2 regions of the Marinobacter sp. MIT930201 genome follow, and region 2 is predicted to be linked to the other one. Evidence: predicted binding sites of a transcription regulator. Region 2 holds the regulator's gene; the other holds the start of a gene.
What was found. The regulator FliA, encoded in region 2, starts transcription of late flagellar genes. The targets are predictions, from matches to a motif close to CTAAAGTTTNNNNNNNNNNNGCCGNTAA.
Positions count from the first base shown of each region.

Region 1: the regulator FliA is predicted to act here: its motif matches at 2,511-2,538, upstream of SIC19_RS08465 (methyl-accepting chemotaxis protein).

Region 1 covers NZ_CP138916.1:1,819,783-1,824,121, forward strand. The annotation lists gene SIC19_RS08460 (TRAP transporter substrate-binding protein) at 1-570, opposite strand, end outside; gene SIC19_RS08465 (methyl-accepting chemotaxis protein) at 674-2,350, opposite strand; gene SIC19_RS08470 (CHAD domain-containing protein) at 2,618-3,979, shown strand; gene rarD (EamA family transporter RarD) at 3,999-4,339, opposite strand, start outside.
Region 2 covers NZ_CP138916.1:3,708,352-3,712,690, reverse strand. The annotation lists gene SIC19_RS16925 (chemotaxis protein CheA) at 1-527, opposite strand, end outside; gene SIC19_RS16920 (protein phosphatase CheZ) at 545-1,333, opposite strand; gene cheY (chemotaxis response regulator CheY) at 1,355-1,738, opposite strand; gene SIC19_RS16910 (RNA polymerase sigma factor FliA) at 1,915-2,646, opposite strand; gene SIC19_RS16905 (MinD/ParA family protein) at 2,677-3,489, opposite strand; gene flhF (flagellar biosynthesis protein FlhF) at 3,536-4,339, opposite strand, start outside.

The sequences.
Region 1 (4,339 bases), 1.9 Mb from region 2:
GGTCACCGCAACGCCCACTTCGGACATCACTTCGCCGGCGAACCCGGGTGTGCGCATTTTCAAACCCTGGAGGTCCTCAACACTGTTGATTTCCTCGCGGAACCAGCCACCCATCTGGTTGCCGGTATTGCCACCGGGGAACGACAGCAAGCCATGGGGACGATATACCTTTTCCATCAATTCCATGCCGCCACCGTAGTAAAACCAGGCGTATTGCTCAGGTGCAATCATCCCGAAGGGAACGGTGGTGAAATACATGGCATTGGGAATCGAGCCTTTGTAGTAATACGAGGCGGTATGCCCCATATCGTACTGGCCCGCCTTCACCATATCGAAAATACCGAATGGCGCCTTGTGCTTGTTGGATGAGTCAATGCGAAACTGCAGGCGGCCGCCCGACATCTTCTCAGCCATCGAGGCCATGTGGCGCGTTGTTTCACCCAGAATCGGAGAGTTGGGCCCCCAGGTTTCTGCGAGGCGAAGCGTATAGGTTTCCTGGGCCGACAGCGACGCGCTTGCCAGCGCGAACACCAATGCCAGGACGGTCATGAAAGATTTGCGAATAGTCATAGCGAGGTCAGGTTCCGTTTTTTGTAGTGGTCGGATCAGATCGCCCACATCATAGCTTGCTGGCCGGCTGACGCCAATCGTCGACCGACCAGAAGCAACGGTTCTATACCTTGAACTGGCCTACCAGCTCACGCAGACTCTCACCAAGCCGCGCCAACTCGTGGCTTGCCTCGTTGGTCTGGTTCACACCCGTATCGCTACGCTGCGCCGCGTCCACGATGCGCACCACGTTCTGGTTGATTTCCTCGGCCACCTGGCTTTGCTGTTCCGCCGCGGTGGCAATCTGGGTCACCTGATCATGAATATGGCCCACAGACTTCTCAATGGTGCGCAGGGCGTCAGTGGCGTGATTAATGCGCTCAACCGTTTCACTGGAGCGTTGGCGGGACGCGTCCATCCGCTCGACCGCCGCGCGGGACTCGGTCACGAAGCCGTCAATCATACCGCGAATCTGATCAGCGGATTCCGCACTGCGTTTGGCCAGCTGGCGGACTTCATCGGCAACCACCGAGAAACCACGGCCATGCTCACCGGCCCGGGCGGCCTCAATGGCTGCGTTGAGGGCCAGCAGGTTGGTTTGGTCAGTGACGGCGTGGATGACGTCCAGCACCTGGGTAATCTCGTCGGTTTTCTCAGCCAGATTACTGATACGGCCAGAGCTGGACTCAATCTCCTCCGACAACTGATTGACGGACGCCTGTGCGTTGGCAATGGTCTCGCCACCATCCCGTGCAAGCCTGTCGGCGTCAGAGGCGGCACTTTCCACCGAGTTGGCATTGCCGGAAATCTGCTGGATCGTGGCCGCCATCTCATTAATGGCGGAGGCAATCTGATCGGTTTCCGAACCCTGCTCCTGTACCGACGCACGGGTTTCATTGGCAACACGGCTGAGCTCTTCCGCGGCCGAGGCAACCTGGTCAGTGGTCGCGCCGACATCGCGGATGGTGTCCTGGATTTTCACCACGAAGGCGTTGAAGCGACGCCCAAGCTCGGCGAGTTCGTCGTTTCCTTCGTCCGGCAGACGGTGGCGGAGGTCGCCCTCACCCTCGGCGATGTCCTTCATCATGGCAGTAACGGTGTTCAACGGTTTCGTCACCGTACGACCGACAAACACACCGATGAGCAATGCGATGACGACCACAATCACAGTAACCAGAACGATAAAACCGAGGGTTTCGGCTATCTCCGCTTCAATATCCGCGCGTGCGGCAGAAACCACTTCCGCGATATCGGTGACATACACACCGGTCCCGATCATCCAGCCCCAATCGGGAACAATTGTGGTAAATGACACCTTGGGTTCAACCTCGCCGGAGGCGGGGTTGGGCCAGTCATAACCAAAAAAGCCATCCTTCCGTGCCGCTTCGAACAGTGATCGTATCAGCTTCTGAACATCTGGATTGGTCGTAGGTCCTTCCCGGGAAGGATCCGGCGCGTAGGCCAGGTTTTCCAGATCTTTGGCATACGCAAAAATATAGTTGCCGCCCCCAAATCGGATGGAGCGTAGACGATCCCTTGCCGCTTCACGGGCCTCGGCATCCGAAAGGTCCGGATCGTTCTTCGCGTCCAGCACCACGGAACGGGCGGTATCCACCAGATTCTTCAACCCTTCCTTGCGGGCACTGAGCAAACTTGCTTCCAGGCGCTCAAGCTCGGCCTCACCACCGCTTTTGATCTGGGCGACCGTAATCCAGGCAAGGGTTGCCGCCGTAATGACCACCGGGACCAGAACGCCCAGCAGAAGACGAGAACGTATGCGTAACCGGCTCAGCAATGTCATCAAGAAGTTCTCCGTATGAGATCAAATGTTCAGCGTAATTATCCACAACCGGGCACCCAGGGTGTGTTCCAGTTTGTAATACCGGTGTGTGCGACTTCGGGGTGTAAAGCTGCGACACTGCCACAACTCATTCATGCATTTGCTTTTATTGTTAAAAGTCTTAACGGCCGGTAGCGGATGGACTTGAACCAGCGTTAGACTAAAGGTCTAGCCCCAAACGTCCGATTCATCAAACCTGGCCCAATAAAACCAGTTTCAGGGGCACGGATGAAACACCTCTATCTGATTCGCCACGCCAAATCCAGCTGGGCCGATGATGGCCTTCGTGATCACCAGCGCCCCCTCAACAACCGGGGCCTGAAACAGCTTGCCCCCATGAGCAGGGCAATCCGTGCGGATGGGGCGTTCGATGGAACGGTCTACTGCAGCAATGCCACCCGCGCACAACAAACCCTGGAAGGCCTGATCCCGAGCAACCATCAACACGCAGTCAAACTGGCGCCTGTTCTATACACGTTTAACCATGAGGTCGTGCTCGACTGGCTGCGCGACCGGAACGAAGACAGCATTACCCTGATTGGCCACAACCCTGCGCTGGAGGATCTGGCAGGCTTACTGCTGAAGCACGCACCCGACACCTTCCCCACGTGCAGCTACATGCACATCACCCTGCCCATAGAGCACTGGTGCGAGATCGGCAAGAACAGGGGCCGGCTTGAACGGTTCCTGACGCCCAAAGACGTCAGCTATGAGCAGTTTCATCGCAAACGGACGAAAATCCGTATCGACGAGCACTCTCCGCTGGCATGGCACATCCCGGAATCGCTGTTACACCAGTATCAACGCATCAGGGATCTGGAACCGGGCGTATTGCAGGGGTACGACGACGAGTTTCTGCATCAGTACCATATTGCCATTCGCCGCAGCCGGGCCATCGCCGAAGCAGTTGTCGACATCAGTGGTGACAGCGATTTACGCAAGGCCGTCAAGAGTCTGAAACGGCATGGCCAAGCCACCAGCCGGCTCAGAGACCTTCACGTGTTACTGGGTGACCTGGCGCAATGGCCACTGGAGGAAGATACCCGGTTGGCCCTGGTGAGCTCCGGCGCCCGCAGCTATTTTGCCAACCTGGCAGACATTGAACACCAGGAGCTGACCAAACGCCTGAGCAGCGGCCAATACCGCAAAGACATGGATGAGTGGTACCAGCTTATCACCTCCCGCCACTTGAAGAAGATAACCCGGAAACTGGCTATCGAAGACATCCACAAAGCCCTGAAAAAGCACATACACAAGCACGACGCCGTGGCGCGGCAACTGAACGAACAGTCCCCGGACGATCACTTTCACGATCTGCGCAAACGGCTGAAACGTATACGCTACCTGGCCGAGTTGAACAAACCGGCGTTTCACGACAGGCTCAGGCCATTAAAACATCGACAACAACGGTTCGGAGACTTTCAGGACCTGCACGTGCAGATTGACACGCTGCTGGCCTTTCGCAACAGCATTGCCACGGAGCCGGACATGCTGGCGCCCGTGGCGGGCCTGAACACGCTGATTTCAGACCTTGCCGTGGAGAAACATCGCGTACGGGCTGACATACTGACCCTCGGCGGTATTGCCTGACAACCCACTAGGCAACCCACTATTTGGGCGTGGGACTCATCCCACGCCCCATCCAGGCCGACCAGGAATAAAGCCCCAGCGCCACCCAGATCATCACGAAGCTCGCCAGCTTCTCCCCACTCATGGGTTCATCAAACACAAACAGCGCGATGAAGAACTGCAGCGTGGGGTTGATGTACATCAAAAAGCCCACGGTTGCCAGGCGCAGCCGGCGGGCCGCACCGGCGAAGAACAACAGGGGGATGGCGGTGACGATACCGCTGGACATCAAAAGCAAGGCAATGGTGATGTTGTCATTGAAGTGGGATTCTCCGGCCGAGCCCAGAACCCCGAGAGCCAGCAGGCCGACCGGTAGCAGAA
Region 2 (4,339 bases):
TTTTCCTCTTCCAGGGCATCCAGCAACCGCTCGAATTCGTCGTCGGTAATATCACCGCCATCGTCTCCAGAACTGGCTTCGTTGCTCTCGTTCTGTTCTTCGCGAGCGACCGCTGCGTTTGCTGGCGACGACTCCCCTGCCGGCTGCGCCAATGCGTCCAGAGCGGCAATCAGTTCCTCGGGAGCTGGCGTCGGTTCCTCGTGGTGGCGAACCTGTTCAAACATGGCATTGACGTGATCCAGGGCTTCCAGCACCACGTCCATCAGTTCCGAGTCTACCTTGCGCTTGTGGTTGCGCAGGATATCGAAGACGTTCTCCGCGGAATGACAGCAGTTCACCAGGGCATCGAGTTGCAGAAACCCAGCGCCGCCTTTTACGGTGTGAAAGCCTCGGAAGATGGCGTTGAGCAGATCGCTGTCGTCCGGGTTTTGTTCCAGGTCGACCAGTTGCTCCGACAGCTTTTCGAGTATCTCGCCTGCCTCAACAAGGAAGTCCTGCAGGATCTCTTCATCGGCATCAAGCGCCATGCGTTACCCTCTCTTACTCAGAAACCGAGACTGGACAGAAGATCATCAACATCGTCCTGTCCCGATACTACGTCTTCGCGTTCTTCGGCCTTGATCTGTGGACCAACACCCTGTTCCGCCGATATCTTTTCCCGCTCTTCCAGTTCATGCACGGTGCCGGTCATCTGGTCCACATGACTCGCCATCACTACCAGGCTCAACAGATGCTCTTCCACCTCTTTAACCAGAGTGGTGACCTTTTGGATCACCTGCCCAGTGAGGTCCTGGAAATCCTGGGCCAGAAGAATTTCCGACAAGTTGTCGTACATCGCCCCGGCATCGGTATTCAGGGTCACGAAAAACGTGTCGATACGGGCATAGAGCTCACGAAATTCAGCCGGCGCCATCTCGCGGCGACGCAGTTTCTGCCACTGGTCTCTCAGCTCGGCGGCCTCGTCGCGGAGTGCGCTGGCCTTGGGCATAGCCTCCTCAACCAGATCCATGGTCCGATTGGCTGCTTTACCGGTCATCTGAACCACGTACTCAAGGCGATCCGACGCATCGGTCATCTTCGACAGAGCTTCTGACTGTTCGGCGTTACGGGGATCGATCTGGAAATTGCGGATCGCCTCGTGGAGGCTGCGGGTCAAGCGGCCGACTTCCCGATACAGGCTCTGGTCCCTCACCTCGCTCAATTCATTGATCAGCGTCATCGCGCGGCCATAGTCCCCGGCGTTGACCTGTTCAACCAACTCGGCCGCCTGGCTGCGGAGTTTCTCCGTGACCTCCGGGTCGAGCCCCTGTGGGTCTTTTTTTCTATTGCTCATGGGAGCCGTCCGACCTCTGAATTACTGGATGCGTTCGAAGATCTTCTCAATCTTCTCCTTGAGTACGGCTGCCGTGAAGGGCTTGACCACGTAGCCGTTCACACCGGCCTGCGCAGCAGCGACAATCTGGTCGCGCTTCGCCTCGGCGGTCACCATGAGCACAGGCAGTGTTTTCAGGCTGTCATCGGCACGGACTTCCTTGAGCAGATCGAGTCCGGACATCCCTGGCATATTCCAGTCGGTTACCAGAAAATCGTATTTGCCGCTCCTGAGCATAGGCAGTGCTGTATTGCCGTCGTCTGCTTCGTCAGTGTTGGTAAAACCGAGATCGCGAAGCAGGTTCTTAATGATCCGTCGCATTGTGGAGAAGTCATCCACAATCAGGATTTTCATGTTCTTGTCCAATGGGACCTCCAGTTAAAAACGCCCGGAATTCGTTTTTGGCTTCCGGCTCACAGTCTAGCAGGCCGGTAGTTTAACCGCTTATTGTGTGGCCTTTGAGCCGGTTGTAAAGCACCGGTTACCAAAAGGCTACAGTAAAGAATGCCTGGTAACGCCGTTCAATGGGACTGGCGGCCTGTTCAGCTCTGCCAACCAGTAAGACGCCCCCGCAGACGGAGCGCGGCCTGGCTGTGAATCTGGCTGACCCGGCTTTCACTGACACCCAACACAGCACCAATTTCCTTCAGGTTCAATTCTTCCTGATAGTAAAGGCTGAGCACCAGCTTTTCTCGCTCGGGCAGGTCACCAATCGCAGCTGCCAGGCTCTTCCGGAAGTTGTCGGACGCCAAGCCATCCAACGGGTTATCACTGTCCTCTGTTTCTTCTATCGGCAGCTCGCCGGATTCATTGAGCTCATCCAGGCTAAAAAGTCGGCCACTGTTAGCATCGCTCAGGGAGGAATAGTATTCGTCGAGGTCCAGCCCCAGCTCCTCGGCTACTTCCGAGTCTTGAGCTTCCCGACCCAGGCGGTCCTCGACAGCCTTGATGGCTTTGGCAATGCGGCGGGAGTTCCTGTGGACGGATCGGGGTACCCAGTCACCTTTGCGAATTTCATCTACCATGGCTCCGCGAATCCGGATCCCGGCGTATGTCTCAAAGGTAGCCCCCTTGTCGGAACTGTATCGCTGTGCAGCTTCCAACAAGCCAATCATGCCTGCCTGCATAAGGTCATCCAGTTGGACAGATGCCGGCAGCCGCGCCATGAGGTGAAGCGCTATTTTTTTGACCAGCGGGGCCTGCTCCTCAACGAGCTGGGAAGGTCCTCGTGTACCCGTCCGGTTGTAGGTTCCAAGTTCTTTCGCCAATGTCATGTATCCGGCTATTCAGTGACAGGATCAAAATCAGACTTCGACGAGCCGCTCCACAAAGAATTCCAGATGTCCCCGGGGCGATGATGGCAGCGGCCAGCTATCCACTTTCTCCGCGAGGCTCTTGATCGCCAACGATGCTTTTGCCCGCGGATAGGCGTCCAGCACGGCACGCTGGCGCTGTACCGCTTTTTTTACGGCCTCGTCATACGGCACCATACCCACATATTGTAGTGCCACATCAAGAAAGCGCTCGGTAACCCGGGTCAGTTTTTCAAACAGATGGCGACCTTCCTGCTCATTCCTGACCTGATTGGCCAGTATACGGAAGCGGTTGGTGCCGTAATCCCGATTCATAAGCTTTATAAGGGCGTAGGCATCGGTGATAGAGGTAGGTTCATCACAGACAACCAGTAATAGTTCCTGTGAGGCTCGGAGGAAACTGACCACCGATTCGGAAATACCCGCAGCGGTATCAACGATCAGCACATCGATCTGGTCACCCAGTTCGCTGAACGCGTTGATCAGGCCAGCGTGCTCCAGATTGGAAAGCTGGGTCATGCGTTGGGTACCTGAGGACGCGGGCACGATTTTGATGCCACCGGGGCCGTTGACCAACACATCCCGAAGGTCACATTCCCCGGCGATGACGTCCTGGATATTACGATTGGCGGTAATGCCAAGCAGAACGTCAATGTTGGCAAGGCCCAGGTCGGCATCGAGCAGCACCACCCGCCGTCCCATTTGTGCTAGGGCGATGCCAAGGTTCACTGATACGTTGCTCTTGCCAACGCCCCCTTTCCCGCCGGAAACGGCAATCACCTGTACCGGATGTGGTTTGCTCATACTGACTCTGATCTCTTGCCGCGTTTAACCGCAGGCTGTGTTGTTTTTAAACAGCGACTGCCTGTTGCTGCTGGAGTTTCTTCAGCCTCTCCACGGCCAACCGCACCAGCGGAATGGACTCAGCGTGGTGCAGGTCTTCCGGGATTTTCTGCCCGTCGGTGTAATACGCCACCGGCAATCCCGTTTCCATGACGAATCCCAGCGATTCACCCAGGGTCAGTGCTTCATCGATTTTGGTCATCACACAACCCGTAAGATTTGCCATCTTATAGCAATGCCAAACGGATTTCATGATGCGCGGCTGACTGGTTGCCGAAACCACCAGATGGGTTCGAATCCGATGGTGACTGCGAGCCAGCTCCATAAGCTGCTCCTCGTAGCCCTTGTCGGTGCTGGTCAGGCCAGCGGTATCAATCAACACCAGGTGCCGGTCCGACAGTTCGTCCAGTATGTCGTCCAGGGAATGGGTTTCGTCCACAACCCGAACCGGAACGTTCAGTATGCGCCCGAACACGAATAGTTGCTCATGGGCCGCGACCCGATAGCGATCGGTGGTGACCAGCGCCAGAGAGTCGGCGCCGTGGCGCAGCACATAGTGCGCGGCCAGCTTGCCGATGGTCGTCGTCTTGCCGGACCCGGTTGGGCCCACCAGGGCGTAGACACCGCCCTCATCCGCCCATTCAGTACGCGCGGTCTTCACACCGGCGGCCAGCATTTTCAGAGACTGCTTCCAGCCATCCTCAAGCCGGCCTGCGCGGTGGCGCCGGGACAGAGAGTTGGCGAGCTCCAGCCCGAGACCAAACTCCTGCAACCTCTCAGACAGCCTCTGCTGTACTGCGTTAACCGCTGT